3 regions of the Rhodoferax sp. GW821-FHT10B06 genome follow, and region 1 is predicted to be linked to each of the others. Evidence: predicted binding sites of a transcription regulator. Region 1 holds the regulator's gene; each other region holds the start of a gene.
The links. Region 1 encodes FNR, which switches genes on or off when oxygen is low (the NO sensors DNR and NnrR bind a similar motif). Its sites were predicted from a motif close to TTGATNNNNATCAA; they were not measured.
Positions count from the first base shown of each region.

Region 2: the regulator FNR is predicted to act here: its motif matches at 6,977-6,990, upstream of AC07O2_RS10225 (fatty acid desaturase).
Region 3: the regulator FNR is predicted to act here: its motif matches at 2,789-2,802, upstream of AC07O2_RS05785 (potassium channel family protein).

Region 1 covers NZ_JBWKNO010000010.1:3,424-13,913, forward strand. The annotation lists gene AC07O2_RS15975 (creatininase family protein) at 1-607, opposite strand, end outside; gene AC07O2_RS15980 (AAA family ATPase) at 649-1,398, shown strand; gene AC07O2_RS15985 (sulfite exporter TauE/SafE family protein) at 1,384-2,091, opposite strand; gene hemN (oxygen-independent coproporphyrinogen III oxidase) at 2,094-3,476, opposite strand; gene fnr (fumarate/nitrate reduction transcriptional regulator Fnr) at 3,623-4,342, shown strand; gene AC07O2_RS16000 (hypothetical protein) at 4,320-4,568, opposite strand; gene AC07O2_RS16005 (FixH family protein) at 4,581-4,853, opposite strand; gene ccoG (cytochrome c oxidase accessory protein CcoG) at 4,875-6,245, opposite strand; gene ccoP (cytochrome-c oxidase, cbb3-type subunit III) at 6,324-7,238, opposite strand; gene AC07O2_RS16020 (cbb3-type cytochrome oxidase subunit 3) at 7,257-7,394, opposite strand; gene ccoO (cytochrome-c oxidase, cbb3-type subunit II) at 7,410-8,120, opposite strand; gene ccoN (cytochrome-c oxidase, cbb3-type subunit I) at 8,133-9,581, opposite strand; gene ccoS (cbb3-type cytochrome oxidase assembly protein CcoS) at 9,806-9,943, opposite strand; gene AC07O2_RS16040 (heavy metal translocating P-type ATPase) at 10,175-10,490, opposite strand, start outside.
Region 2 covers NZ_JBWKNO010000005.1:161,758-172,247, reverse strand. The annotation lists gene AC07O2_RS10260 (RbsD/FucU family protein) at 1-106, opposite strand, end outside; gene AC07O2_RS10255 (TetR/AcrR family transcriptional regulator) at 279-881, shown strand; gene AC07O2_RS10250 (alpha/beta hydrolase) at 955-1,842, shown strand; gene AC07O2_RS10245 (M20 family metallopeptidase) at 1,928-3,412, shown strand; gene AC07O2_RS10240 (YidB family protein) at 3,482-4,003, opposite strand; gene fba (class II fructose-bisphosphate aldolase) at 4,049-5,113, opposite strand; gene pyk (pyruvate kinase) at 5,394-6,827, opposite strand; gene AC07O2_RS10225 (fatty acid desaturase) at 7,090-8,217, shown strand; gene AC07O2_RS10220 (OmpW/AlkL family protein) at 8,330-8,920, shown strand; gene AC07O2_RS10215 (ABC transporter ATP-binding protein) at 8,985-10,286, opposite strand; gene AC07O2_RS10210 (ABC transporter permease) at 10,296-10,490, opposite strand, start outside.
Region 3 covers NZ_JBWKNO010000003.1:68,300-78,789, forward strand. The annotation lists gene AC07O2_RS05775 (sodium-translocating pyrophosphatase) at 1-1,686, shown strand, start outside; gene AC07O2_RS05780 (OmpA family protein) at 1,756-2,247, opposite strand; gene AC07O2_RS05785 (potassium channel family protein) at 2,312-2,752, opposite strand; gene moaA (GTP 3',8-cyclase MoaA) at 3,105-4,214, shown strand; gene mobA (molybdenum cofactor guanylyltransferase MobA) at 4,207-4,821, shown strand; gene moeA (molybdopterin molybdotransferase MoeA) at 4,818-6,173, shown strand; gene AC07O2_RS05805 (putative bifunctional diguanylate cyclase/phosphodiesterase) at 6,183-8,474, opposite strand; gene AC07O2_RS05810 (hypothetical protein) at 8,586-9,782, opposite strand; gene AC07O2_RS05815 (hypothetical protein) at 9,721-10,490, opposite strand, start outside.

The DNA of each region.
Region 1 (10,490 bases):
TGGCAGCCCGGTCTTGCGAGCTGGACTTGAAATCGCGCGCCTGCGCCATGTCCACAAACTGCGGGCGCAGGGCCAGCATCATCGAGGTTTCCACGTCGCCAGCATGTACGCCGAAGCGCTGCTCCTCGGCGCTGAACGGGCTGTTCGCAGCGCCCAGCGGCAAGTTGAACCAACTGGCGCTGTAGACCAGCAAATCATGCTCGGTACGCAGGGTGCGCGCCACGATGTCCATCAGGCTGACCTGGCCGCCGTGCGAGTTGAAGATCAGCAGCTTCTTTACGCCGCTGCGCGCCACGCAGGCGCCAAGCTCGGTCCAAATACGGATGACGGTTTCGGACGACAAAGTCAGCGTGCCGGGGAAGCGCTGGTGCTCGGGGCTGAAGCCAACCTGCTGGGTTGGCAGGAACAGCACCGAGGCATCGGCCGGCAGGTGCGGCAGCGCCGCCGCCACCACGCCATCCACCAACGTGGTGTCCACACTCAGGGGCAGGTGCGGGCCATGCTGCTCGGTGGCGGCCACGGGCAGAACGGCAACGGTGCGAGCCGGGTCCAGCTGCGCGAAGTCGCGGGTGCTGAGGTCGGCCCAGAAGCGTGATGAAGTGTGCATGCCAAGGATTTTAGGAGTCTGCTGCGCATAACATACAAGACATGATTTCCTCCCAGTACGTTAGCCGCGTCAGCCTCCAACGGGATAAGGTGGACTCTTTCGAACGCTACCCCTTCAACTTGCCAGCGGTACGCATGCTAGACCAGTTGGACATCCACCCAAAGGTCACCTTTTTAGTGGGAGAGAATGGCTCCGGCAAATCCACTCTATTGGAGGCCATCGCCGTTTCACTCGGTTTCAATGCCGAAGGTGGCAGCAAAAACTTCCGGTTCGGCACACGCATATCGCACTCCGAGTTGCATAGTTACCTGCGCGTTGCGAAAGGTTTCAGGCGGCCACGAGACGGTTTCTTTCTAAGGGCAGAGAGCTTTTTCAACGTCGCCACTGAAATCGAAAACCTGGATGACGATCCCACCGCGGGGCTACCCATCATCAGCCACTACGGTGGCCGCTCGCTGCATGAACAGTCGCATGGCGAGTCCTTTATGGCGCTGATGACCGAGCGATTCGGTGGTGAAAGTCTATTCCTTCTGGACGAACCCGAAGCAGCCCTGTCACCGCAACGGCAACTGGCGGCCATGTCACGCATGCACGACCTGGTGCTGCAAGGCTCTCAGTTCATCGTCGCCACCCATTCGCCCATCCTTATGGCCTACCCGGATGCCCGCATCTACCGTTGCGGCCAAGAAGGTGTATCCCCCATCGCCTACGAAGACACAGAACACTTTCAGGTCACACGAGACTTTCTTCTAAATCGGGAACGAATGCTCCAGGTTTTATTGCGCAGGTAAGCCAATAGATACAAGGCTGCGGCAAAAGTCGGCCACACGCGGATCCATGTCGTGCACCACGGCCCACAAGGCCACGGCCATCAGGGCGCCACCTGCCGCGCGCATGCCCCACTCCTTGTGCTTTGGGCTGCGCCAGGCCTGCAGGCGCAGCCACAGCCAGGGGCCGGCCATAAGAGTGATGGCGCTGCCTGCAGCAAACAAGGCCATGCACAGAGCGCCATCCAGTGGCCCGCCGCTCAGGGCCGCCACCAGCAGGGCCGAATACAGCAGGCCGCAAGGCATGAAGGCCCAGGCCGCGCCCACGCCAAAGGCCCAGCCATATCCGCCGGAGCTCGCCCGCAGGCGCGCCCACAGCTTGCGGCCCATGCCGTCTACCCATACCGGCTGGCGTGCCAAAACCAGCAAAGTCCCGCCCCAGACCAGCACGGCCACATGGAACAGGGTCCACAGCGGCTGCAGCGCGGTTGACTGGCGAGCCAGCCAGGCCAGGTTGTCGGCCGCCCAGGCCGCCAGCGCACCGGCCAGGCTGTAGCCCACCAGGCGCCCGGCCTGCAGCTGCAGCATGCCCAGCCAGGGCCGCTGCGCGCCGGCCAGACGGCCCAGGCTGCCACAGGCTGCGCCGCACATGGCGGCGCAGTGCGGACCGCCGGCCAGGCCCATCAGCAGTGCGGTCCAGGCCAGGCCCGTTTGCATGTTCAAATGATTCTTGAGAAGCGGGCGCGGTTGCGGTCAGCCTGCAGATAGCGGTCAAACACCATGGCCACCGCGCGCACCAGGAACCAGCCGGTGGCCGTGACGCGGATACCGCTGTCTTCCAACTGCACCAGGCCGGCCTCCACCAAGGGCTGCAGAGCAGCCAGCTCGGCGGCGAAGGCCTTTTTGAAATCCACCAGAAATGCCAGCTCGATGGATTCAAACTGCACCTCGCCCTGGCACATCAGACCCATGATGATGGCGCGGCGCACCAGGTCGTCGCGGTTCAGCGCCAGGCCACGCACCACCGGTAGCTGGCCCTGGTCGATACGGTCGCAGTATTCCTCCAGGGTCTTGGCGTTCTGGCTGTAGGTGGCGCCTATGCGGCCTATGGCCGACACGCCCAGGCCGACCAGGTCGCAGTCGGGCTGGGTGCTGTAGCCCTGGAAGTTGCGGTGCAGCCGGCCCTGGCGCTGGGCGATGGCCAGCGCGTCGTTGGGCAAGGCGAAGTGGTCCATGCCGATGTACACATAGCCGGCTTCCAAAAAGGTGTCGAAGGCCTGCGACAGCATGGACAGCTTGTCGGCCGCCGCCGGCAGCTCAGCGCCCAGAATGCGGCGTTGGGGCTTGAAGCGCTCGGGCAGATGGGCATAGGCGTACAGGGCAATGCGGTCGGGCCGCAGCTCTACCACCTGCTCCAGCGTGCGTGCAAAAGATGCCGGTGTCTGCCGTGGCAAGCCGTAGATCAGGTCCACATTGATGGACTCAAAGCCCAGCGTGCGGGCCACCTCCACCAGCTCGAACACTTGCTGCGCGGGTTGGATGCGGTGCACCGCTTTTTGCACGTCGGCATCAAAGTCCTGTACCCCAAAGCTGAGCCGGTTGAAGCCCAAGGTGGCCAAAGCTTGCAGGCGTTTGGCGTCCACCGTGCGGGGGTCCACCTCAATAGAGTATTCGCCGCCGGGGGCCAACACGAAATGGCGCCGCAACATGGCCATCAGCTGGGCCAGCTCGTCGTCACTCAAAAAAGTAGGGCTGCCTCCGCCCAGGTGCAGTTGGCTGACATTGCGCCGCTCGCCCAGCTGGGCGGTGTGCAGAGCGGTTTCGCGCTCCAGATAGCGCAGATAGGCGGCTCCGCGCTCATGCCGCTTGGTGATGATCTTGTTGCAGGCGCAGTAATAGCAAAGCGACTCGCAAAACGGTATGTGCACATACAGCGACAAGGGCAGGCTCAGTGCTGCCGCCCCCTGGTTGCGTTGCTGCAGGGCCCGCCCATAGTCCTCGCAGGTAAAGGCCTCGACAAACCTGTCGGCGGTGGGATAGGACGTGTACCGCGGCCCAGGCACATCAAAACGGCGTAACAATTCGGGCAAAACACGGGTCATGGCGGGCAGTCAGGTTGCATGACTGGAATGTGCCGCGAAGCCACGCTTGTTTCATTGACGTGGATCAAAACCGCAGCAGATGGCACCAGAGACAATGAGATACATCAAATAGCTCCATTGATCTCCATCAAGTTCATACTCTGCGCATGGTCCCCACCTCAATCAAAGTCGCTTGCTCCAACTGCAACCTGCGTGAGCTGTGCATGCCCTTGGGCCTGAACAAAGAAGAGCTAGAGCGCATTGACGACCTGGTAGCAGTGCGCCGAAAGGTACTGCGAGGCACGGCGCTGTTCCATAACGGCGAAACCTTCAAGGCGCTGTACGCCATCCGTACAGGCTTCTTCAAGACCACCGTCACCACCGAAGATGGCCGCGACCAGGTTACCGGCTTTCAAATGGCAGGCGAAATCATCGGCCTGGACGGCATCGTCAACGACCACCACACCTGCGATGCGGTGGCCCTGGAAGATGCCGAAGTGTGCGAAATGCCCTTCCACCGCATTGAAGAGCTCTCGCGCGAAGTCAACTCCCTGCAGCGCCATGTGCACAAGATCATGAGCCGCGAAATCGTGCGCGAGCACGGCGTGATGCTGCTACTGGGCAGCATGCGCGCCGAGGAACGCCTGGCGGCCTTTTTGCTGAACCTGGTGCAGCGTCTGCATGCGCGCGGGTTTTCACAGTCCGAACTCATCCTGCGCATGACGCGCGAGGAAATCGGCAGCTACCTGGGCCTGAAACTGGAAACCGTGAGCCGCACCTTCTCCAAATTTGTGGAAGACGGCGTGGTCGAGGTCAAGCAGCGCCACATCCGCATCCTGGACACCGAAGCGCTCAAGCGCATCGTCAATCTTCAGCCCTGTCTCTAGGCACTGTCACCGGCTGGCCCACCAGCAGCGTCAGGCAACCCACCAGCACAGCCACCGCCCAGAACGCAAAGAACGCCAGGCTGTACACGCCCTGGCGTGACAAAGGCAGCGGCTGCCCCAGCCATTGCAGGCTGTAGGGATCGACCACCGCAAACACCAGCATCTCCAGTATGCATGCGCCCAGGAACGCGGGCCAGACCACACCTACCACCCTAAAGCTTTGCATAGTGCCCTCCGGCTACTTGGTACGCACCGAGCCGGGCGGCGACGCAGCATGGTTGCGCCCCTGCTCGGCCGGTGCCAGCGGGCCCTGGGCGGCCAGGGTCTTATTGATCTCCAGCCCCTGGCGGTAGTAGTCCTGGGCCAGCACCGGGTCCTGCTGGCGGATGGCGATCCAGCCCGAGACCAAGGCCGCCACCACCACGGCCAGCGGGCCGGAAATCACCAGCCAGACATAGCCGTAGCGCCACCATGGCAGCGGCACCGGTGTAGCAGATACATGAGAGGGCATGGCAGTCTCCTGGAGTTATCGTCAGCGGGGAACAAAGAACGTGGACTTTTCCGACACCTTGGTGCTTCCATCCGCAGTCTGGATGTCGAAGAATACCGGGTAAGAGCCCGGTTCGACAGAACCATAAGGGATATGCAGGCGCACCGCCACCCAGCGCGAGGCTACCGGCTCCAGGTCCACCCATTCGTCCGAGGCCAGCACCAGCCCGTCCAGCCCATGGGCTATGAGACGGTAGCGCTGCGGCAGTTCACTGGCGTTCATGACCTGCAGGCGGTACACGTTTTCCAGCTGGCCACCGGACACAATGCGGGATAGCGCCGCGCGGTCGCGCACCACGTCCACCTTCAGCGGGGTACGCGTCAACAGGCTGCCCAGCAGCGCCAGCGTCAACACCAGCAGTACCGTGCCGTAGACCAGTACCCGAGGCCGCAGCACACGCCGCAGTATCTGCCGGCCCGACCAGCCCTGGGCCATGCCGTTCTGGGTGGCAAAGCGGATCAGGCCAGGGGCATAGCCCATCTTGTCCATCACGCCATCGCATACATCCACGCAGGCGGCGCAGCCTATGCATTCGTACTGCAAGCCCTCGCGGATATCGATGCCGGTGGGGCAGACCTGCACGCACAGCGTGCAGTCCACGCAAGAGCCCAGGCCCAGGGCCGCAGGGTCGGCCTTGCGCGAACGCGAGCCCCGGGGCTCACCACGGGTGGTGTCGTAGCTGACGATCAGCGTGTCCTTGTCGAACATGGCGCTCTGGAAGCGCGCATAGGGGCACATGTATTTGCAGACCTGCTCGCGCATGAAGCCGGCGTTGCCATAGGTGGCAAAGCTGTAGAACAGACCCCAGAACACTTCCCACGAACCAAAGCTGCCGCTCAAAGACTCCTGCAGCAGCGCATAGGTGGGTGTGAAATACGAGACAAAGGTAAAACCGGTCCACAGGGACAGCAACAGCCAAGCGCCGTGCTTGGCCGACTTGCGGGCCAGCTTGTGGGCCGACATGGGCGCGCCATCCAAGCGCATGCGGGCGGCACGGTCGCCCTCGATATGGCGCTCTATCCACATGAAGATTTCGCTGTACACCGTCTGCGGGCAGGCAAAGCCACACCATAGGCGCCCTGCCACGGCGGTGAACAGAAACAGGGACAGCGCAGACACCACCAGCAGCCCGGTCAGGTAGATGAAATCCTGCGGGTACAACACCAGTGAGAAGATGTAGAAGCGGCGCGCCTCCAGGTCAAACAGTACCGCCTGGCGCTGACCCCATTGCAGCCAGGGCAGGCCATAGAACACCAGCTGCGTCAGCAACACCATGGCCCAGCGCCAGCGCGCAAACAGGCCCTGCACTGAACGTGGGTAGATCTTCTTGCTGGCCGCGTACAGCGACACCATCACCTCATCGGCATCTGCTCCAGGCACAGGCACGATGGGAATGGTCTTGCGGGGCGCGACGGTGTTCACACCATGCTCCTACTTGCTGGCCACAGGCTTGTTGGACATGCCCCAGATGTAAGCCGTCAACACATGGATCTGGGCCTCGGTCAGCTTGCCCTGCTGGGCAGGCATCTGGTTGATCTTGCCCTTATTGACCATCTCCATGATGGCGGCCTCGCCCCAACCGTGCAGCCAGATGTCGTCCGACAGATTAGGGGCGCCCAGCGCCTGGTTGCCCTTACCGCCCACCCCGTGGCAGGCTGCGCAGACACCAAACTTGGCCTTGCCCAGACCGGCGCGCACCGAGTCATGCGGGCTGCCCGACAGGCTCAGCACATAGTTGGCCACGTTCTTCACGTCGTCCGGCGTGCCCACCGCAGCGGCCATCGGCGGCATTTGGCCGATGCGGCCATGGGTGATGGTTTCCTTGATCTTGTCTGGCGTACCGCCGTGCAGCCAGTCGGCATCGGTCAGGTTGGGGAAGCCTTTGCTGCCGCGTGCGTCCGAGCCGTGGCACTGGGCGCAGTTGTTCATGAACAGGCGCTCGCCAATCGCCATGGCCGGCGCGCGGCCCGCCAGTTGCTCGGGCGGCAGAGCCACAAAATCGGCATACAGGGGCTGCAGCGCCGCATCTGCGGTTTTCACTTCGTCGCTGTATTCGTTGGCCGAAGTCCAACCCAGCTTGCCGGCAAAGTTGCCCAGGCCGGGGTAGAAGGCCAGGTAGCCGACTGAGAACACGATGGTCAAGACGAACAAGCCCACCCACCAGCGTGGCAAGGGGTTGTTCATCTCGCGCAGGTCACCGTCCCACACATGGCCGGTGGTGTTGTCGCTCTGGAACGGCACCTTTTTACGGGCCGTGATCCAAAGCAGCAGCAAGCAGGCGGCAATGCTGGCGACCGAGATGGCCGCGATACATACCGACCAGAGATTGTTTGTGAAATCGCTCATACAAAATCCTCTTGGGAATCAGTCTTGCTGGAAAGGCAGTTGTGCTGCCTCGTCAAACTGGGCTTTGTTGCGGCTGGAAAAAGCCCAAACCCAGATACCAACAAAGGTGATGAAGCTGACAACCGTGGCGGCGATGCGCAAGGTGGTGACGTCCATGGCGGGCTTTCTGTATCAAGGAGCGTTAACTGGGGTAACGGGCGTGGCGGACGCTGGAGCAGCGGGCGCCGTGGCAGCGGACTGCGCGGCCAACTGATCAGACAGCGCACGGCCCAGCACCTGCAGGTAGGCGATCAGGGCTTCCTGTTCGGTCTTGTCTTTCACCTCGGCCGCTGCGCCGGCAATTTCGGCGTCGGTATAGGGCACGCCCACGGTGCGCAAGGCCTTCATGCGCGGCGCCACATCGGTCGGGTCCAGCAGGGCCTTTTCCAACCAGGGGTAGGCCGGCATGTTCGACTCGGGCACCACGTCGCGCGGGTTGTGCAGGTGGATGCGATGCCATTCGTCGCTGTACTTGCCGCCCACGCGGTGCAGGTCCGGGCCGGTGCGCTTGCTGCCCCACTGGAACGGGTGGTCGTAGACAAATTCACCCGCCACCGAGTAGTGGCCGTAGCGCAGTGTCTCGGCGCGGAACGGGCGGATCATCTGCGAATGGCAGCCGTAGCAGCCTTCGCGCAGGTAGATGTCGCGGCCCATCAGTTGCAAGGGTGTGTAGGGCTTCAGGCCGGTGACCGGCTCGGTGGTGGACTTCTGGAAGAACAGCGGCACGATCTCCACCATGCCGCCCACGGCGACCACCAGCAGGATCAGCACGATCATCAAGAAGTTATTGGTCTCGATCTTCTCGTGCGAGAAGAAGGGCACGGGTTTGTTGTTGTCAGACATGGGTTGTATTCCTCAGGCGTGGGCCACCGACGTGTTGGGGACCGGCACCAGTTGCGAGCGTCCGGAGATGGCGGTCATCCACACATTCCAGGCCATGACCAGCATGCCGCCCAGGTACAGAACGCCACCGGCCACACGCACCACATAGAACGGGAAGGTGGCTTTCACGCTTTCCACAAAGGTGTAGGTCAGGGTGCCGTCGGCATTGATGGCACGCCACATCAGGCCCTGCATCACACCGGCAATCCACATGGCCGCGATGTACAGCACCACGCCAATGGTGGCCATCCAGAAGTGCAGCTCGATGGCAGGCACGCTGTGCATCTTCTTGCCGCCAAACATACGCGGGATCAGGTAGTACAGAGAGCCCATGGACACAAAGCCGACCCAGCCCAGCGCACCGGAATGCACGTGGCCAATGGTCCAGTCGGTGTAGTGGCTCAAGGCGTTCACCGTCTTGATGGCCATCATCGGACCTTCAAAGGTGCTCATGCCATAGAAGGACAGGGACACGATCAGGAAGCGCAGGATCGGGTCGTCGCGCAGCTTGTGCCAGGCGCCCGACAAGGTCATCACGCCGTTGATCATGCCGCCCCAGCTAGGCGCCAGCAGGATCAGCGAGAACACCATGCCCAGCGACTGGGTCCAGTCAGGCAAGGCCGTGTAGTGCAGATGGTGTGGGCCGGCCCACATATAGGTGAAGATCAGCGCCCAGAAGTGGACGATGGACAGGCGGTACGAGTACACCGGCCGCTCAGCCTGCTTGGGGATGAAGTAGTACATCATGCCCAGGAAGCCGGCCGTCAGGAAGAACCCCACGGCATTGTGGCCATACCACCACTGCACCATGGCGTCTTGCACACCGGCGTAGGCCGAGTAGGACTTCATCCAGCCCGCAGGCACCTCGGCGCTGTTCACCACATGCAGCAAGGCCACGGCGATGATGAAGGCCCCGTAGAACCAGTTAGCCACGTAGATGTGGCGCACGCGGCGCCGGCCCACAGTACCAAAAAAGACGATGGCGTAAGCCACCCACACCAGGGTGATGAGGATGTCGATGGGCCATTCCAGCTCGGCGTATTCCTTGCCGGTGGTGTAGCCCAGGGGCAGGCTGATGGCCGCGCCCACAATGACAGCCTGCCAGCCCCAGAACACAAAGGACGCCAGCGGCGGGCAGAACAAGCGCACCTGGCAGGTACGCTGCACCACGTAGAAGCTGGTCGCCATCAGTGCGCAACCGCCAAAGGCAAAAATCACCGCATTGGTATGCAGGGGGCGAATCCGGCCGTAGCTGAGCCAGGGAATGCCGTTGGTAAGGTCTGGCCATGCCAGCTGGGATGCGATAAGCAAACCTACCGTCATGCCCACCACACCCCACACGACGGCCATGATGGAAAACTGCCGGACGGCGGTGTCGCTGTAGACCTCCGGTCCTGCGGATTGTGAATGCGTGATAGCCATGGGCACCTCTTCTGTGTATGGCATGCAGTGTCCCGGCGACAGGCCGGACACACTTTGATGCAAGTCAACCGAAAGTCACTTAGCGCCCTTGCAACCAGCCTCCCCGCATCTTTCAAGAACACCGCAGAACCGGCTTTGCAAGGGGGGTTGGAGTGGCGACATGCGTTCTCGGCCCAACGGGCCGATTCCGGGAAGCGCGCGAAGCCTGGGGGAGAGCCACCAAGCTAGTCGTTGTGCAGAATGCGCTCGCCTTCTTGCTCCACCGATTCGAACTGGCCCTGGTAAATAGCCCACCACAGCCCGCCCAGAATGGCCAGCACCAGCACTACCGACAAGGGAATCAACAGGTACAGGATGTCCATCAGGGTCTCGCACCTTGTTTGCTATGCATTCCATAGCTGCTTGCGCAGACAACACCTGCCCAGGCAGGTCTTTTTATGTAAATCATGCAAATACTCGCCACCCGACAACGGGCACAACGGACCTCAAGCCAGGAACCCGTGGAACCGGCTCCGCCGGGCCACTGGGTTCGCCCCCTGCAAGGGGGTTGGCGAAAACGCGCAACGTGTAGCCTGGGGGTGAGCAATGACACATCATGCTTTGGACAATCTAGCGGCATTCAGCACCACCAACAGGGAACTCAGCGCCATGCCTAGGCCTGCCGCCCAGGCGGGCAGCCAGCCCACCAAGGCCAGCGGCACGCACAGCGCGTTGTAGGCCGCGGCCCAAGCCAGGTTTTGCCGCACCACACGCAGTGTGCGGCGGGCGGTGCGCAATGCCTGCGGCAGGGCCAGCAAAGCGCCACCGGTCACCACGAAATCCGCCTGTCGCTGGGCCAAAGGCACGGCCTGGCCAAAGGCAAACGACACATGGGCTCCGGCCAGCACCGGCCCGTCGTTCAGTCCGTCG
Region 2 (10,490 bases), on a different contig from region 1:
CCGCTGGAAAATTGGCGTCAGCCAACACGATCTCATCACCATGGCCCATGGAGGCCAGGATGTGCAGCAGGTCGGCAGACAGCAGGGGCGACAGGTTTTTAAGCATGGAGCGAAGGGCGGCGAATGTAAAACGGGATCTGCTTGCGCACTAACATGTCAGTTGTGTGCTACGTCACTATAGGTACGACGGGCAGAAGCAGTACCGGTACAAACCCGTGCGGGCAAATACCTAATGCTGCATCGCCCCAAATTTCGCACAGTCGTGCTAATATTTTGGAATGGATGCAAAAACCCAGAAGAGCGAGCTCACCCGCGCCACCATCGTCAGCGCCGCTATGGAACTGGCGGCCGCCCAGGGCCTGGAAGCAATCAGCCTGCAGGCCGTGGCTGACCGCATCGGCCTGTCCAAAAGCGGAGTGTTCTCGCGCATAGGTTCGCGCGAGGCATTGCAAAAAGCTGTCGTCGACGAATACGGCCACCGCTTTGTGGCCGACGTGTTTACGCCCGCCATGCAACAACCCCAGGGCTTGCCCCGGCTGCACGAAATCATGCGGCGCTGGAGCCTGCGGGTCTGCCAGGTGGAGGTGCGCAGTGGCTGCATCTTTACCGCTGGCGCCTTCGAGCTGCACGACCGGGAAGGCGAGCTGCGCGACCATCTGGTGCAGGCCATCAGCATCTGGCGCGCAGCACTGTGCCGCACGGTGCAGCAAGCCATCACGCTAGGGCAGTTACGGGCCGACACCGATGCGGACCAGTTGGTGGGCGAGCTGTACAGCCTGGTCATAGGCCTGCTGCACGATGCCCGCTTCCTGCGCGACCCGCGCGCCACCGAGCGCACCCAGACCAGCTGGACCCGGCTGATTGCCAGCTACCAAACCTGAACCCTGCGTGTGTGCCTGTTTTTTTATTCAAATTTCGCACAACTGTGCTATTTATTTCACCAAGGAGCTCACCATGACCGATGCCACGTTGCCAGCCGCTTTGAGCTATTACGACACCCATGCCATGACCCGTTGGCTGCGCTGGGGTTTGCGCGCCATGCAGCAGGTTTCGCCGTCGCTCGCGTTGCACTCGGCCTACCGCTTGTTCGGCACGCCACTGCCGCTCAAATGGCTGGGCCGCAAGCACGCCTGGGGCCCAGGCTGGCAGACCGAACATTGGGCCTTTGAGCAGGCCAGCCTGACGGTCTACAGCCTGCCAGCAGCCGCCGACGCGTCCTGCGTGTTGCTGCTGCACGGCTGGGGTGGCCATGCGGCCCAGATGCTGCCGTTGGCCCAGGTACTGGCGGAGCAAGGCCTGCGCCCGGTGCTGGTAGAGATGCCGGCCCACGGCCGCAGCGCCGGCCAGACCAGCAATCTGCCGCAGTTCACCCGGGCCATGGAATATGTCAGCGCCCGCCTGCAACAAGACGGACAGCTATTGCAGGCAGTAGTTGCGCACTCGCTGGGCGCCAATGCCGCAGCCTTTGCGCTGGCGCGCGGCCTGCCGGCGGCCAAGCTGGTGCTGCTGGCGCCACCGGCTTCGCCGCGCCAATACACCCACCAGTTCGCCCGGGTCTTTGGTCTGCGGGAAACCGTGCGCGCCAGACTGGAGCAACGCCTGGAAGCCCGTGAAGGCATTGTGCTGACCCAGCTGGAACCGGCCGCGGTGGGTCCACGCATCCGCGCCCAGACCCTGGTGGTGCACGACCGCGGCGACCGGGTCAACCGCTTTGCCGACGGCCTGGCCTATAGCCAGGCGATCCAGAATGCCCGCTTGGTAGCCACCCAGGGCTTGGGCCACCGGCGCATTCTGCAAGACCCGGCGGTGCTGGCTGAGGTCGCTGCATTCGTGACCGCGTAAGCACCCAACCGGGCAACAAGTGCCACGGCTGTGCTGGCGCTGGCATTGTGGTGCAATAAGGCTTTTGCTGCCTGCAGGAACTGCCATGAATGCCCGCGTCGCTCCTTCTACCCTCAATCCGGCACAGGCCCTGGCCCAGGTGAGCCAGCGCTGGGACGAAGCCATCGTGCCGCAACTAAGTGACTACATTGCGATTCCGGCAAAGTCACCGGCTTTCGATGCCGATTGGGCGGCCCACGGCCACCTGGAAACCGTGCTGCGCAATGCCGCCAGCTGGGTCGAAGCACAGAAGGTAGAAGGCCTGAAGCTGGAAATCATCCGCATGGAAGGTCGCACACCGGTGCTGTTCTTCGAAGTGGCCGCCAGCCAGACTGCAACACAACAAACTGTGTTGATGTATGGCCACCTGGACAAACAGCCCGAATTCAGCGGATGGCGCAACGACCTGGGGCCGTGGACGCCCAAATACGAAGACGGCAAACTGTACGGCCGGGGCGGTGCCGACGATGGCTACGCCATCTACGCCAGCATTGCTGCCGTGCAAGCGCTGAAAGAACAGAAGCTGCCGCACCCACGCATCGTGGGCTTGATCGAGACCTGCGAAGAAAGCGGCTCCTACGACCTGCTGCCCTATGTGGATGCGCTGCGTGCGCCCGACAACAACCGCCTGGGCGACGTGGCCCTGGTAATCTGCCTGGACTCGGGCGCCGGCAACTACGACCAGCTATGGCTGACCAGCAGCCTGCGCGGCATGGCCAGCGGCGTGCTGAAGGTGGAGGTGCTGACCGAAGGCATCCACTCCGGCGATGCCAGCGGTCTGGTGCCGTCCAGCTTTCGCATCATGCGCCAGGTGCTGGACCGGCTGGAAGACAGCGCCACCGGCCGCCTGCTGCCCGCCAGCTTCCACTGCGAAGTGCCTGCCGACCGGCTAGCCCAGGCCCAGGCCACCGCCGCGATCCTGGGCGATGAAATCTACAAGCGCTTCCCCTGGGCGCATTACGACTGCGGTGGCGCCACGACCTTCGCCCTGCCCACCACCACCGACCCGATGCAGGCCCTGCTGAACCGTACCTGGGCACCGACCCTGAGCGTGACCGGCGCCGAAGGTCTGCCAGAACTGAAGAACGCCGGCAATGTGCTGCGCCCCTACACCGCCTTCAAACTGTCGCTGCGTCTACCTCCGCTGGTCGATGCGCCGCAAGCCGTACAAGAACTGAAAACCCTTCTGGAAGACAACGCGCCTTACCAGGCACGTGTTACCTTCCACCCCGAAGGCGCCGCTACCGGCTGGAACGCGCCCAGCACCGCACCCTGGTTCGAACAGGCGCTACATGCAGCCTCGCAAGCCCAATTTGGCGCGCCCTGCGGCTACATAGGGCAGGGCGGCACGATACCGTTGATGAATATGCTGTCGCAAGGCTTTCCGACAGCCCAGATGATGGTTTGCGGCGTGCTGGGCCCAAAAAGCAATGCCCACGGCCCGAATGAGTTCCTGCACGTACCCTACGCCAAAAAGCTCACTGCAGCCGTAGCACAGGTGGTAACCAGCTTCGCAGCGCAAGCCGTATAAGCCGCCGTAGCAGCCTGCAGGTTTATATACAAAAAAGACCGCCAGCGCAGGTAATACCTGCGCGAGCAGTTATAGTTTTTGTAGCATTCCGCTCAACGCGCCCATCAGGTCACCGCTGTCGCCCAGCCCTTCTTGCGGAGCTTGGCCGGAGGGGGTGAGGTGGTCTACCAGACCTGGCAACACCTGGGCCAGCTGGCCGGCTGCCTCGGATGGATCCACACCCAACTTGGCCGCCAGACCAGACAGCGCATCCGAGCCCAGCACGCTGGAGAGTTGATCGGCCGAAATGGGCTGGTTCTGCCCGGTTCCGATCCACGAACCCACAACATCGCCCAAGCCGGCTTGTTGGAATTTCTCCACCAGGCCACCCAAGCCACCGAGCTGGCTGTTATTGCCCAGCATGCCGGTCACCGCCTGGATCAGTTGCGGGTTGCTGGCCAGCATGCCAATGATGCCGCCCAGCCCGCCGCCCTGGGGCTGTTGTTGCTGTTGGCCGTTGTTCAAAACCGCGCCGAGAACCGAGTCAAGTAAGCCCATGGTGTTTCCTTCGAAGGAGTTGAGTCTGCCTGCAACCGCAGCGGTCGCAGGCAGATTGTCGGCGATACAGCCTTCTGCGTCCCCGGGCTACAGGGTGCTTCAGTGCACCACTTGGGCCAGGCGTCCCTCGGCGTAGTGGCTGGCCACCACCACCAAATTGTCGCCCTTGATGCTGGCGGCTTGACCTTCGCAGCCGAACTCCAGGTAACGCTGCTTGCACAGCTGCTTGGCGGCTTCGCGTGCGGGTTTAAGGTAGTCGCGCGGATCGAACTTGTCGGGGTTTTGTGTGAAGTACTTGCGGATGGCCGCCGTCATGGCCAGGCGCACATCGGTGTCAATATTGATCTTGCGTACGCCGTACTTGATGGCTTCCTGGATCTCCTCCACCGGTACGCCATAGGTTTCCTTCATGTCGCCGCCGTGTTCGCGGATGATGGCCAGGAACTCCTGCGGCACGCTGGAGCTGCCGTGCATCACTAGGTGGGTGTTGGGAATACGGCGGTGGATTTCCTTGATGCGCGAGATCGCCAGAATGTCGCCCGTAGGCTTACGGGTGAACTTGTAGGCGCCATGGCTGGTACCGATGGCGATCGCCAGGGCATCGATCTGGGTGCGCTTGACGAAGTCTGCGGCCTGCTCAGGGTCGGTCAGCAGCTGGTCCATGGTCATGGTGGCATCGGTGCCGTGGCCGTCTTCCTTGTCGCCCTTCATGGTTTCCAGCGAGCCCAGGCAGCCGAGCTCGCCTTCCACGGTCACGCCCACCTTGTGGGCCATGGCGGCCACCTTGGCGGTAACTTCCACGTTGTAGTCGTAGCTGGCGATGGTTTTACCGTCGGCATGCAAAGAGCCATCCATCATCACCGAGCTGAAACCCAGGTTGATCGCGCCCTGGCACACGTCAGGGCTTTGGCCGTGGTCCTGGTGCATGACCAGAGGAATGTGCGGCCAGGTTTCCAGCGCCGCCTGAATCAGATGCTTGATGAAGGGCTCACCCGCATATTTACGCGCACCCGCGCTGGCTTGCAGAATGACGGGAGCACCCACTTCGTCCGCAGCCGACATCACGGCCTGGACTTGCTCCAGATTGTTGACATTGAAAGCCGGAATGCCATAGCCGTTTTCGGCGGCATGGTCCAACAATTCACGCATAGAGACGAGTGCCATAGGGTGCTTCCAGAGAGTTAAGAATCAGGACAAGGCGGCCAATCGAGGCTGGTACGGATACCAATTTCTCCGTAACCGCTTGGTAACTCTGTTAATTTTAGCCTTGCCCCTGCGCCAAAGGATTCGCAAAACACGGGCCAACCCTGGCAAACACCCGATTTTTTCATTTTGAAACAACAGTTTTACAGCCGAACTAAACCTGCTGGTGCCTGGAAACACAAACGCCCGCATGAAGCGGGCGTTGGACCGGGTTAAAACCCGGCGGCAGGGCGGGAGAGGTTTAGCCGACCTGGCAGATCTTCAGCATATTGGTGCCGCCAGGAGCACCCATGGGTTCGCCGCAAGTAATGGCGTAAATGTCGCCGCGCTGTACGATGCCGCGCTGCGTCAAATGGCGTTCCGCCTGGCCCAACGCCGTGTCACGGTCGCTACTGGCGTCCATCAGCAAAGGCACCACATTGCGGTACAGGCACATCTTGCGCTGGGTGGCCAAGCGCGGCGTCAGGGCATAGATAGGCACGTGGATACTGTGGCGGCTCATCCACAAGGCGGTAGAGCCGCTATCGGTCATGGCAACAATCGCCTTTGCACCCAGATGCTGCGCGGTGAACAATGCGCCCATGGCGATGGACTGGTCGATGCGTTCAAAAATCTTGCCCTTGAAGTCGGCTTCCAGCTCGCCATATTCGGCCTTTTCGGCTTCGTGGCAGATATTGGCCATTTCCAGCACGGTTTCCAGCGGGAATTTGCCGGCCGCGGTTTCCGCGCTGAGCATCACCGCATCGGTGCCGTCCAGCACCGCATTGGCCACATCGCTGACCTCGGCACGGGTGGGCACGGGGTTGGTGATCATGCTTTCCATCATCTGGGTGGCGGTAATCACCACCTTGTCGCTGGCACGTGCCATACGGATCATGCGTTTTTGCAGCGCTGGCACGGCGGCATTGCCCACTTCCACAGCCAAGTCGCCGCGCGCCACCATGATGCCGTCGCTGGCATCCAGAATTGATTGCAGCAGCGGAATAGCTTCGGCACGCTCGATCTTGGCGATCATGCCGGGTTTGTGGCGGTATTCGGCAGCAGCCACATTGCACAACTGGCGCGCCATTTCCATGTCGGTCGCGTTCTTGGGGAAGCTGACGGCCACGTAATCGGCCTGGAAAGACATCGCGGTCTTGATGTCTTCCATGTCCTTGGAAGTCAGCGCCGGCGCGGTCAGTCCGCCGCCTTTTTTGTTGATGCCCTTGTTGTTGGACAGCTCACCGCCGAGGTTCACCACCGTGTGCACGGCTTCACCGCGCACAAACTCCACGGTCATGACGATCAGACCGTCGTTCAGCAGCAGTACGTCGCCAGACTTCACCTCGCGTGGCAACTCTTTGTAATCCAGGCCTACGCCATTGATGTCACCGGGCTCGGCGCGCGCAGCGTCCAGCACGAATTTCTGACCGGGCTCCAGCATCACCTTGCCTTCGGCGAACTTGGCAACGCGGATCTTTGGACCTTGCAGGTCGGCCATGATGGCCACTTCGACGCCCGCGCGCTTGGCGGCCTCACGCACCATCATGGCGCGATCGATATGGTCTTGTGCCTTGCCATGGCTGAAATTCAGCCGCACAACGTTCACGCCTGCACGGATCAGTTGCTCCAGGATTTCCGGGCTGTTCGAGGCTGGGCCCAAGGTGGCAACGATTTTGGTAGCAAGGCGGGGCATGGGATAAGTCTCCGGATATGTAATTTAGTTTCGATTTTTACATGAAACAAGTTACCAAAAGGTTACAGCCTGAGCCCCCGTCAGCGGGCACTCAGCTATTGCCATTCGGCTCGCTCAAATTGGGCGCATCAACTCTATTGCACACAGTATTGATCCTGGTCAGAGGCATTTCATCCCGCGCGGTTAGCATCATGGCACGCAACTTTTGCGTGTGCCGCCGCCACTACGTGCCGCGTGTAGATTCCTGACCCGTGTTTTCCCTATGACCTCTTCCATCCACAGTACGCCCCTCCTTCCGAGTCCGCTCCCTCCGGGCGAGCCACTGCCGCACCGCAAAGTCATACGCTCCTGGCTGATTCCACTCTCCCAGCGTACAACCCTGAGGGCCTTGTTCCTGCTCGCGCTGGACTACGCCTTGCTCGCGGTGGCACTCAGTGCCACCGTGCTGCTGGCATCGCCCTGGCTGAAGCTGCTGTGCGGTCTGGCAGCAGGTTTCGTGATTGGGCGTCTGTTCATCATCGGCCACGATGGCTGCCATCAAAGCCTGACGCCCCACCGCCGCCTGAACAAATGGCTGGGGCGCATTGCCTTCCTGCCGTCGCTGACGGCCTATAGCTTGTGGGATGTAGGCCACAACGTGGTGCACCACGGCTTCACCAACCTCAAGGGCGTGGACTTCGTCTGGGCACCGCTGACACCCGAGGAATACCAGGCCTTGTCGCCCCGGCAGCGCTTCATGCAGCGCATCTACCGCAGCGGCTGGGCACCGGGCCTCTACTACATCGTGGAGATATGGTGGCGCCGCATGTTCTTTCCTAGCAAGTCCAGCATGGGCACGCAGCGCACCATCTTCACCTGGGATTGCGTGCTGATTTCCAGCTTTGGACTGCTGTGGCTGGCAGCCATTGCCACGGCCGCACTGGTGACGCAGCAATCACTGGCCCTGCTCATTGCTACCGGCTTTGTCGTACCACTGCTGTTCTGGTTCTCCATGATCGGCTTTGTGGTCTATGTGCACCACACCCACACCAAGGTGTCTTGGCATGGCGACCGCGCCACCTGGGCCAAGGCACAGCCTTTCGTATCGACCACAGTGCACCTCACCTTCTCGTTCCAAATTGGCGCACTGATGCACCACATCATGGAGCACACGGCCCACCACGTGGACATGAGCATTCCGCTGTACCGCTTGAAAGAAGCCCAGAGAACGCTGGAAGAGCTGCTGCCGGGACGCATCATCATCCAGGCGTTCTCCTGGCGCTGGTACTTTCAAACCGCCCGCAGCTGCAAGCTATATGACCTGACGCGCAATTGCTGGACCGATTTTGCCGGTAACTCCACCAGCACCCCACGCCACGCCACGCCCCGACCTGAATGGGCCCACATTTGATATAGCGCAAGCAGGGCTCGCAGCCATTTTGACCGGGCGCAAAGTGGCCAGCGATAACCTCTTTTGTAATCAGGGCTGGGAATATCCCCGCTACCGTGATCGAAAGAAAATCATGAAAAAAACCCTGCTTGCTGCCGCCCTGTGTGCCATGGTTTCGGCCTCGGCTTTTGCCCAATCCGCAACCGAGGGACCTTGGCTGGTACGTGCACGTGCCGTGTACCTTCAAAGCAGCAACGGCGACAGCACACCGCTCTCGCTGAGCATCAATGACAAATGGCTGCCCGAAGTAGACATCAGCTACTTCTTCACACCCCAGATAGCCGCCGAGCTGGTGCTGACTGTTCCACAAAAGCAAACCCTGAGTGCCGGCAACACCGAGATTGGCAGCTTCAAACACCTGCCGCCCACACTGACGCTGCAGTACCACTTCAACACCGCAGGCTTCAAACCTTATGTGGGTGCGGGCCTCAACTACACCCGCATCAGCGCAGTCAATCTTCCAGCCGGCGTCGATGTGGATCGCAACAGCTTTGGCCCCGCCCTGCAAGCGGGTGTGGACATCCCGCTGGCCAAAAATCTGTATTTGAACTTTGACGTGAAAAAGGTCTACATCCGCACCGATGTGAGTGCCGGCGGCGCCAAGCTAGGCACCTTCAAAATTGATCCGGTTCTGTACGGCGTCGGTCTGGGCTGGCGCTTCTAAGCCCCCATGAAAAAGCGCCTATCAGGCGCTTTTTTCTTGACAGAAAAGCCTGCCGCGCCGCAGCTCAATCCTCGGACTGCTCTGGCAAGGTCAATCGACCCGTGTGGTAGTCATAGCTGTAGACCTCGCCATAACGTCCCCATTCGATGGCTACCTCCAGCACGCGCTTGGCCTTGTCGGCCTCCATGAACTCCTCCAGCAGATCCAGGAAGCGCTTTTCGGTCAAGCTTCCAGAGGGCTCGTCTTCCAGGCTGCGCCGGATATGCGCCGCCAAAGGCACGTGGGTCAGCAACTGCTGGCCGAAAATTTCCTGCTTTTGGGCTTGGTCTGCCTCCACATAGTTGCGCCCCAGCGCGGTCAGCATGATGTCGCCCTTGTCCACATGGGCCAAACCCAGCATGCCCAAGGCCTCGTAGGTGGGGAACAGCTCTTCGTCGGCCAGCTCGGATTCCTCGGCCAATTGCGGCAAGTCGGCATGGCCGTCAAACGGTGTATCGGCCAGCAAGTCCAGCACCCCTTCGATGCGGGTAATGTCGGTTTCCGGCAAGCGATAGCCCAGGTGCAAGGTGGTCGGCATGCCAGGCGCCACTTCTTGTGCCGGACGCATGGTCATCAGGCCATAAACCTCGTCGATCAAGGCTCGGACTTCGACCCCGTCCACATCGCGCGGGCGCGGCAAATCAATCTTCACCTCGACACGGATACGGCCCGGGTCGCTGGACAGGATGATGACGCGGTCGGCCATCATCACAGCCTCTTCGATATTGTGCGAAACAATCAAAATGCCCTTGGTCGGGATCTTGTCGCCGTCCCACAACTCCAGCATGTCGTTGCGCAGGGTCTCGCCGGTCAATACATCCAGGGCAGAAAAGGCTTCGTCCATCAACAGTATGTCGGGGTTGGTCACCAGCGCGCGCGCAATCCCCACGCGCTGCTTCATGCCGCCAGACAGCTCGCGCGGCAAGGCACCACCAAAACCGGCCAAGCCGATCATTTCCAGCACCGCATCGGCACGCTTTGCACGTTCGTCGGGCGCCACGCCCTGGGCCTCCAGACCCAGCTCCACGTTCTGCTGCACCGTCAGCCAGGGAAACAGCGCAAACGACTGGAAAACCATGGCGATGCCCGCCACCGGGCCATAAATGGGCTTCTGGCGGTAGCTGACCTGGCCGTGGTCGGCCGGAATCAGGCCGGCCATGATACGCAGCAGAGTCGATTTTCCCGAGCCGGATTTGCCGAGCAAGGCGACAATTTCGCCCTCGGCCAGCTGGAAATCCACCCTGTCCAGTACCGTGCGGGCCGTGCCGTCAGCAGCCTGGAATGACTTGGCGACACCGCCCAGTTCAATGAGTAGGTTCTTGCCCATCTTGGCTCCTCAGCGGCTGCGGTCTTCGGCCAGCAAGTACAGCTTGCGCCAGAAGAAACGGTTTAAAAACATCACAAAAATACACATCACGCCAATGCCCAGCGCAATGCGGTGGAAATCGCCGGCATCGGTCATTTGCTTGATATAACTGCCCAGGCCATCGGCTACCAGCGTGGTCTTGCCCCAGGTGACGTACTCGGCCAC
Region 3 (10,490 bases), on a different contig from region 1:
CGCGGCGGCGCCATCACCGGCATGCTGGTGGTCGGCCTGGGCCTGCTGGGCGTGACGGGTTTTTACTGGTTTCTGGTGCCTGACGGCATGCCCACCGCAGCGCGGCTGAACCCGCTGATCGGCTTTGCCTTTGGCTCGTCGCTGATCTCCATCTTCGCCCGGCTGGGCGGCGGCATCTTCACCAAGGGTGCCGACGTAGGCGCGGATCTGGTGGGCAAGGTCGAAGCAGGCATCCCGGAAGACGATCCGCGCAACCCGGCCGTGATTGCAGATAACGTGGGTGACAACGTGGGCGACTGCGCCGGCATGGCCGCCGACCTGTTCGAGACCTATGCGGTCACGCTGATTGCAACGATGGTGCTGGGCGCCCTTCTCGCCACCGCTGGCGGCGCCAGCACCGTGGTGTATCCGCTGGCATTGGGCGCTGTGTCCATCGTCGCATCCATCATCGGCTGCTTCTTCGTCGTCGCCTCGCCGGGCATGAAGAACGTGATGCCGGCGCTGTACAAGGGCCTGGCGGTCGCCGGCGTGCTGTCGCTGATCGCCTTCTACTTCGTCACGACCGCGCTGGTGGCGGACAACGCCTTGGGCGGCACGGGCGCAGCCATGAAGCTGTATGGCGCCTGCGCCGTCGGCCTGGTGCTGACCGCCGCGCTAGTGTGGATCACCGAGTACTACACCGGCACGCAGTACGCGCCGGTGCAGCACATCGCCCAGGCATCGACCACCGGCCACGGCACCAACATCATTGCCGGCCTGGGTGTGTCCATGCGCTCCACCGCCTGGCCAGTGATCTTTGTCTGCATCGCCATCTGGACCGCCTTCCACCTGGCCGGCCTGTACGGCATTGCAATTGCCGCCACATCCATGCTGAGCATGGCCGGCATCGTGGTGGCCCTGGATGCCTACGGCCCCATCACCGACAACGCCGGCGGCATTGCCGAAATGGCCGAGATGCCCAAGAGCGTACGCGATGTAACCGACCCGCTGGACGCGGTGGGCAACACCACCAAGGCCGTCACCAAGGGCTATGCCATCGGCTCAGCCGGCCTGGCGGCGCTGGTGCTGTTTGCCGACTACACGCACAAGCTGGAGGCCTACGGCCACGTTATCAGCTTCGACCTGAGCAACCCGATGGTCATCATCGGCCTGTTCATCGGCGGGCTGATCCCCTACCTGTTCGGGGCGATGGCGATGGAGGCCGTGGGCCGCGCTGCCGGCAGCGTGGTGGTCGAAGTGCGCCGCCAGTTCCGCGAGATCAAGGGCATCATGGAAGGCACGGCCAAGCCCGAATACGGCAAGGCGGTCGATATGCTGACCACCGCGGCGATCAAGGAAATGATGATCCCCTCATTGCTGCCGGTAGTAGTGCCAATCCTGGTCGGCCTGCTGCTGGGGCCTGCGGCCCTAGGTGGCCTGCTGATGGGCACCATCGTCACCGGCCTGTTCGTGGCTATCAGCATGTGCACCGGCGGCGGCGCCTGGGACAACGCCAAGAAGTACATCGAAGACGGCCACCACGGCGGCAAGGGCTCGGAAACCCACAAGGCCGCCGTCACCGGCGACACCGTGGGCGACCCCTACAAGGACACGGCCGGCCCGGCGGTGAACCCGCTAATCAAGATCATCAACATCGTGGCCCTGCTGATCGTGCCACTGGTGATGCAGATCCACGGCGGCAAATAAGGCGCCACCATGTAAAAAGCCGCAGCGCCCGCCATGGGCACTGCGGCTTTTTTGCGCCTAACGAGAAGCTCAGGGCAACGCGACGACTTCCACGCGGCGGGCTTCGGCGTTGCTGCCAGAGCCGGTCAGCGCTTCAGGCTTGACCAGTTCGATCTTGTCCTGGGCCACACCCAGACCTACCAGCAGCTCACGCACGGCAAAGGCGCGCAACTTGGCCAGCTCTTCGTTCTTGGCCTGGTCGCCGGTGGCGTCATGGAAGCCGCTGATGCGCAGGCTCTTGCCCTCGCCCGCCAGCTTGACCACCTCGGCCAGCGCCACATCGGCGCCCTGGGCCACATCGGCCTTTGCGGTGGCGAAGTAGAACTTGACCACACCGTTTTCCACCTTCACGCTGGCACCTTCCACGTCCAGCACCTCTTGCACTGCGGGCGCAGTCTTGGGCTTGGCACTGTGGGTCTTGTAGATGCCCATGCCAATCGCAAATGCCACGGCGGCAGCCACGACGGCAAACAGAATTACGAATGCAGCGCTCTGGCTATCGTCTTTGTCAGAAGAAAACATGGTGAAAGCTCTCCAAAAAATGTGGCGCGATTGTAGAGGGCTGGCGTGACGCAAGCCGGCTCTCCTAGCTTGGTGGCGCCTGCCGGATGGAGCCCTCTGTGCCGGGGGAAAGGGCATGCTGGGCCTGTATCAATTGCCGTAGCTCGCGCACTTCGCTGTGCAGCGCGGCGATTTCCCGCAGCAGATCGCGCTCAATCTGGCGCTCCTCGGTCTCCACGAACATGGCGGCCACCGAAGCGGTCACCAGGGACAAAATCGCCAGCCCCAGCAGTACCACGATCACCGCGAAAAACCGGGACGCATGGGTGCTCGGCACCATATCGCCGTAGCCCACCGTGGCGGCTGTGGTGAAGGCCAGCCACAGGCCGTCGCCAAATGTATGCACGCGCGGCTCCAGCAGCCAAAAGCCCGCCCCGCCCAGGCCCATGATGAGCAAGCCCAAGGCCAGCGAATACCACAACCCGCGTCGGGTGATGAAGAAATGGCGCGCTCGTACACGTCGCATAGCGCTACATTGGAAGCGCTGCACCGGACAGGCGACTTGATCGAGATCAAGAACTGAGATGTCCACAAACCCGTATGAGAAATATGCCCCTTGCGCTTGTTCTACCTGCGCTATAAGCTACTAAATTTATAGCATTACCACTATTACTGCAGATCCCAGCAGACAGCCCGGGCAGCGCTGCTGACATCTGGCAGCCCAGCCAGGCACTGGCACAATCGGAAACTCCATGAACACGACCTTTGTACCCCTTGCCAGGACCCGGCTTGCGCTCCGCGCTGGCAGGCCGCCCATGGCAAGGACGCGCTTGGTGCCGCCCTCGGCCGCTGAGCCCCACTTTGCCCAGCCGATTTAAATGCCACGCCGTGTCATTCCCCTGCGAGACCAGCGCCAGCTCGCGCCGAGCAGCCTCGCCCCCACATCCGGGCCGCTGGCCGACCAACTGGGGCGCCCGCTGCACGACCTGCGCATCAGCGTGACCGACCGCTGCAACTTCCGATGCAGCTACTGCATGCCCAAGGAAGTGTTTGACAAGGACTACCCCTATCTGCCGCACAGCGCACTGCTGAGCTTCGAAGAAATCACCCGCCTGGCGCAAATTTTCGTGGCCCAGGGCGTGCGCAAGATCCGGCTGACCGGCGGCGAACCCCTGCTGCGCAAGAACATCGAGGTGCTGGTCGCCCAACTGGCCGCATTGCGCACGCCCGATGGCCAGCCGCTGGACCTGACCCTGACCACCAATGGCGCCCTGCTGGCACGCAAGGCCCAGGCTTTGAAAGATGCCGGGCTGCAACGCCTGACCGTCAGCCTGGACGGCCTGGACGACACGGTGTTCCGCCGCATGAACGATGTGGACTTCCCGGTGCGCACGGTGCTGGACGGGCTGAAAGCCGCGCACAAAGCCGGCCTGGGAGCAGGCGGCGGGTTGAAGATCAATATGGTGGTGCAGCGCGGCACCAACGAGCATGAAATCCTGCCCATGGCCCGCCACTTCAAGGGCAGCGGCATGGTGCTGCGCTTTATCGAATACATGGACGTGGGCGCCACCAACGGTTGGCGTATGGACCAGGTCGTGCCCTCGGCCGAAGTCATACAAACGCTGCAAACCGAGTGGCCGCTGCGGGCGCTGGCGCCCAGTGCGCCCGGCGAAACCGCGCAGCGCTGGGCCTATGCCGATGGCAGCGGCGAGGTGGGCGTCATCAGCAGCGTGACCCAGGCCTTCTGCCGGGACTGCAACCGCGCCCGCCTGTCCACCGACGGCCGCGTCTATCTCTGCCTGTTCGCCAGCCAGGGCCATGACCTGCGCGACCTGCTGCGCAGCGGCGCCGACGATACCCAGCTCGGCAACGCCCTGCGCGGCATCTGGCAAGGCCGCAACGACCGCTATTCCGAGCTGCGCTCGGGCCTAGCAGCCGACAACGGCCCGGCGGCGCGGCGGGTGGAAATGAGTTACATCGGTGGCTGAGTTGGCGTTGCAAGACGTCACCGGACTGGTGCTCGCCGGCGGCCAGGGTGCGCGCATGGGCGGCCTGGACAAGGGCCTGCAGGCCTTCAAAGGCAAGACGCTGGCCCAACACGCGCTGACCCGACTACGACCGCAGGTGGGCAACCTGATGCTCAGCGCCAACCGCCATCTGGCCGACTATGCGGCCTTTGGTGTCCCGGTGTGGACCGATGCCGAGTCCGAGTTGGAAGACGACTATGCTGGCCCGCTGGCCGGCATGCTGGCCGGCCTGGCCCACTGCCCCACGGCCTACCTGGCCTGCGTGCCTTGCGATGCCCCGCTCTTCCCCGCCGACCTGGTGGCCCGCCTGGGCGCTGCATTGCTGGCGGACCAGGCCGATATGGCCGTGGCCGCATCCAGAGACCCCAGTGGCAGCCTGCGCAGCCAGCCGGTGTTCTGCCTGATGCGCAGCGACATGCACGCCAGCCTGGCGCAGTATCTGCAGCAAGGCGGTCGCAAAGTGGCCGTCTGGCTGGCCCAGCACCGTACGGCCACAGTGGCATTCGACGACGCCCAGGCTTTCTCCAACGCGAACACCTTGGCCGAGCTACGCGGCCTGGAACGATGAAGACTACCGACGCCATTGCGGCCACTATCCCCGGCTACAACCCGCTGAACCTGCCGGTGCCGGCGGCCCAGGCCTTTTTGTCGGCCCTGGCCACACCGGTGACGGAGACAGAAACCGTGGACATCCTGCAGGCGCTGGGCCGGGTACTTGCGGCGGACGTGGTGTCCCCCGTCAGCGTGCCGCCGCACGACAACTCGGCCATGGACGGCTATGCCTTCGACGGCGCACAGCTGCAGGGCGGCCAGACCCTGTCACTGCAGGTGGTCGGCCAGGTGCTCGCAGGCCATACCTGGTCCACCCCCATCGCCGCAGGCCAGTGCCTGAAGATCATGACCGGTGCGCCCATGCCACCGGGGCTGGACAGCGTGGTGCCGCATGAACGCGTGCAGCTGCAGGCTGGCTGCATCCATTTCGACCCCAGCCAGCTGCGGCGTGGTGCCAACCGCCGCCTAGCCGGCGAAGACGTGCAGCAAGGCCAGGCCGCCATGCGCCAGGGCGACCGCCTGGCCCCTGCGGCCCTGGGCCTGCTGGCCAGCCTGGGCCTGGCCCAGGTCACGGTGTACCGCCGGCTGCGGGTGGCTTACTTCTCCACCGGCGATGAAATCCTCAGCCCGGGCGAGGCGCCTCGGGCCGGCGCCGTATTCGACAGCAACCGCTACACCCTGTTTGGCCTGCTGACCCGCCTAGGCGTGGAGATACTGGACCTGGGCGTGGTGCGCGACGACCCGGCCCAGCTGCAAACCACCTTGGCCCAGGCAGCCCGGCAGGCCGATGCGATTCTCACCAGCGGCGGTGTCAGCACCGGCGATGCCGACCACACACGCAACATGATGGCCGCACTGGGCGATGTGGTGTTCTGGCAGCTGGCGATGCGCCCGGGCCGGCCCATGGCAGTCGGCTGCATCCGTGCAGGTGCCTTGCAAGAATTACAAGAAAAAAACGACTCTGGCGCAGATAATACCTGCGCTGGCAGCTATGAAAAACGCAGCAAATCCGACGCTCTGCTATTGGGCCTGCCTGGCAACCCAGTCGCAGTGGCGGTGGCTTTTACGGTGCTGGTACGCCAGGTACTGCTGCAGATGATGGGCTGCAACCCCGCGCATGCAGCACCACAGCCGCTATTGCGGGCCCGCAGCATGCAGGCCATACGCAAACGGCCAGGCCGCAGCGAATTCCCACGCGGCACGCTGTGCCGCACCGAAGATGGCCAGTGCGGTGTGCGCCTGGTGGGCAACCAGGGCTCGGGCATCCTCAGCTCTGTGGTGCAGGCCGACGTGCTGGTGGTCTTGCCCGAGGCGCAGGGCGATGTGGCCGAGGGCGATGCCGTAGACGTGATGCTGCTGGAAGGCTAGGAACCTGTTCTAAGCTCCTGGCCGGTTCTTCAGCCAGTCCAGCATCTGCGGCAATGGCATGGGCCGGGCAAACCAGTAGCCCTGCATCCAGTGGCAGCCCAGGGCTATCAGCGCATCGCGCTGCTGCTCGGTTTCTATGCCTTCGGCAATCACCCCCACACCCAGCTCGCCGGCCAGGGCCATGATGACCTTGGCAATATGCGCATCGCCACGCCCCAGCAAGGTGACAAAGGAGCGGTCCAGCTTGAGGGTGGAGAACGGCAGGCTTTGCAGGCGGTGCAGCGACGAGTAGCCGGTGCCAAAGTCGTCCAGATGCAAGTGAAACCCCGCTTCGGCCAGCAGCTGCAGCTGGCGCTCGGCCAATTCTGCGTCCTTGGCCACGGCCGACTCGGTCAGCTCGAAATGCACGCAGGAACGGGGTATGCCCTGCCGGTCCAGCAGCTCGCACATGTCTTCCACCAGGGTGGTCACCATCAGCTGCTTGGCCGACAAGTTGATGTTCACCACCGTGTACGGGTTCTGCGCCAGCAGGGCTGGCAAGGCAGCGGCAACCTTGTTGGCAATCGCCATGCCCAGGGCCACGATCAAACCGCATTCCTCGGCGATCGGGATGAATTTGTCGGGCGGACAGAAGCCGCCGTCCATCGGCCAGCGGGCCAGGGCCTCCATCATGGGCGCTGCGCCGGTACGCGCATCGACGATGGGCTGAAACCAGACCTCCAGCTCATCCAGACGCAGACATTCGCGCAGCCGCTGCTCCAGCAGCATGCGTTCCTGCACATTGCCCAGCATCGATTCGCTATAAAAGCTGTAGCGACCCTTGCCCGCCCGCTTTGCGTCGTACATGGCCAGATCGGCGTTGCGCAGCAGGTCGTCCTTGTTCGTCGAGGTGCCGTGGGCATAACAAATACCCATGGAACAGCTGACGGTCAGGTAGGAGCCCTGGTATTCCCGGGTCTGGGCAATCGTCTCCTGCACCCGCTCGGCAAAGTGCCGCACACCCAGCTCGTCGCCCTGGGCCACGTACAGCAAGGCGAACTCGTCGCCCCCCAGGCGCACCACCACGTCACTGGTACGGATCAGCTTTTCCAACGAACGGGCAATGCTGGTCAGCAAAAAGTCGCCGGCTGCATGGCCCAGGGAATCGTTGATGAGCTTGAAGTCGTCCAGGTCGATCAGCAGCACCGCCAGGGTCAGGCCCGGCTGGCGCTGCTGCATGGCCAGCAGTTGGTCCAACTGTTCATGCAGCATGCGGCGGTTACCCAGCTCGGTCAGGGCATCGGTGCGGACATCGTGCTCCAGGCCGGAGCGCGCCTTGCCCAGCGCAGCCATCATGGTGTTCAGTGACAAGGCCAGCTCGTCCAACTCGTCATGGCCCTGTACCGGCCACTGCCGCATCAGCGCCGGGTCGGTGCTGCGCTGGCTGCGCGCCAGCTGGGCAAACTTGCCCAGGCGTTTGAGAACCAGCCTATCGAGCAGAAAGACCACCGCCAGAGCACCCAACACGACCAGCACCAACGCGTTGGCCAGCAGCAGAAGCTGACTGGTTTGCTTCTGGGTCCGCTGCGTGGGTGGCGTATCCACCACCAGTTGCAGCTGACTGGGTCCTGCCGTGTCTTTCAGGATGGCGCTGCTGTCATTGCTGGCTTGCGTGCCGTCCGCCAACGCATCCGCAGGCCGCAGCACAAAGTGGCTGCCGGTAAGTTTCATCAGGCGTGTCAGGCGCTCGCCCTGCCATTCGCGGGCCATCAGCATCCAACCCACGATCGGGGAGCCGATCTGGCGCATGCGTACCGGGCTGAACACCAGCAGCACCGGCTGGCCCTTCAACCAGCGCTTGAATTCACCGCCCTTTTCACGCAGCTCGGGAGGCAGCGCAAAAATGGCCGCCATGGCTTCCGCCAACACCGGGTCATTGCCGGCCAGAGGCTCAACCCGGCCTCGCCGTATATCCACGCTGGAATGCAATTGACCGGCCAGGGTCAAAAACGCCACATAGTCCACATCCAGGTTGCGTAGCGACTCCACCGTGTAGCTTTGCGCCAAATAGCCGAGGTTGAAGTTTTGCATGTGTTGGGCCGACTCGTCCCACACGCCGTAGTCCAGGGCCGTACGCAACAGCGCGGTCACTTCCTGGCGCAGGCCCAGGTCCACACGCAGATACTGGTCATGCGCAGCGCGCTGGTCGAACGATGCCAGACTGCGATCCAGCAGTGACGAGCTGACCATGAAGCTGACCACGCCGACCACGCAAAACAGCAACGCCAGCAACCCCAGAATGCGTGCGCGCAAACTGCTCATCTTTGCATGAAGGGGTTATGTAGTTGCATCAGAAAGTCCGCATCGTAACGGTAAACAGGCCAGATATGAAACACAAATTATTACATTCTGCATACCCTAGCCTGAACCCCATCACAGTGCCGCGTTGCGACTGGGCTTGGCCGCAACAGGCGGACGAACATGGCGTAGCGTCATGCCCAGCAAAAGCACCAGGTAAAACAAAAAGGCCAGACGCGGTACATCCAGCAAGCTGTCGAACAGGCCCACCACCACAAACCCGACCAAGCCGCCGGCAATGCCGGGAGCCAGCGGGTGGTCCTTGGCCCGCCCCACAGTGACACGCCATAGCGCCGCCAGGCCCATGGCGATAAACAGCGCCAAGCCCACGCCACCCTGGTCAAACAACACATTCATGAAGACGTTCTTGATGTGCCAGGGCAAGTGGTTGCGGTCGCTGGAAAAAAACCAACGCTGCAGGTCTTGCGAAAAATCACCGTTATCCAAAAGCTGGCGGCCATCCGCGCTCTTGAGCTGGATGTTGTCTACATCCACCAGGCCCATGACGCTGTCGGTGGCAACCGAGAACGACACAATCCGCGGCGCAAACCAGGCACCACTGGACAGCTCGCCGCCCTTGAGCGGCACCTCGAAACTTTGCCATTCGGTGGTCTTGGGCTCGACATACACACCACCCAATAAACAGCCTGCGCTGTATAGCAGGTGCTTCTCGCACACTTCCAGGTGCACATTCACCGATTTGGTGACGCGCACCGACAGGCTGACGCTGACCGGGCCCTTGGGCGGCAAAATCCGCTGGGAGACTCGCAGTATCTCGCCCCAGCCCATGTATTGCTGCTTGCCGCCGGCCAGCACCAGATAGTTATTGCCGGCCTGGCTGGACAGGCGGTAGTCGCCGGGATGCTCTATCGAGGAACGGGCAAAGAAGTAGCTGGACGGATAACGGCCCAAGCCCTTACCCAGCACCGGGTCCAGCGGCGCATCCAGCATCTGCCAGCCTTCGCGCCAATGCGCCAGACGCGTATCCAGATCGCTGCTACTGGTTGAAAAACGGTCCCCCATGTAGGCGCCACCGCCAAATACGCCCACGATGCCGCCCACCAACAGCATCGCAGCCCCAGTCGTTGCATGCCAGCGCAGGCGGTCGGGCCACAGGCCCACAGGCGCCACGCCTGCTCCAAATGCCAACAACACCAGCACCAGCACCACCGGCAAGGTGGCCTCCAGGCCCCGGCCATAGCCCCAGTGCTCAGCCACCAGCCCCATGCCCATCAACAGACCCAGATAGCTGGCAAACGCCAGCTGTGCCATCAGCCCCGCGGGGGGGGGGCGGCCCCCCCCCCCCCCCCCCCCCCCCGCGACCGCTGGCCAGCAGCAGGCCGGCCGTCAACAGGGCACTGGCCGCATAGACCAGATAAGCGCCCTTGTCCAGCGCCAGCGCAATGCCCCACCAGGCAGTACACAGCAAACCGCCAGCCACCAGGCCGACGATCCAGTCCGCCAGCGTAAAGCGTCGCAGCTGGGTGGCCAAGGGCATCAGCAAGCCCATGGCACCCAGCAAACAGGCCAGTCCGCGGTAGCCACTGGACGGGAAAGTCCACCACACTCCCAGGCTGAAAATAACGAGCAAGGCCAGCGCCGACAGCAGCCGCATGGGCGCCGGCTTGACCGCCGATGCACCCGCCTCCGCCACCGTGCGCCGGTGGGCCAACAGATACAAAGCCCCCGTCACGGCAATCGCTATAGGCAAAGCCAGGTAGACGCCGCGCGAAAAAGTGGTCAGACAGGCATAGGCTCCCATGCCCAGACATAGCGCAAAAGCACCCCAGCGACGCAACGAGCGGGCCACCAGCAGTTCACGCACCACGAAGGGCAGCGTCAGGGCCAAAAAGCCGTCCAGTGCCGCGCCGCCCACATGCATCTCCCAAAACAGGGCTGTAGTCCGGTAATCGGAAGAAAAATTGAACAAATCCACAAAGGCGGAGCGCTCCCACATCGTGGCCCAGGACGCAGCGGCCA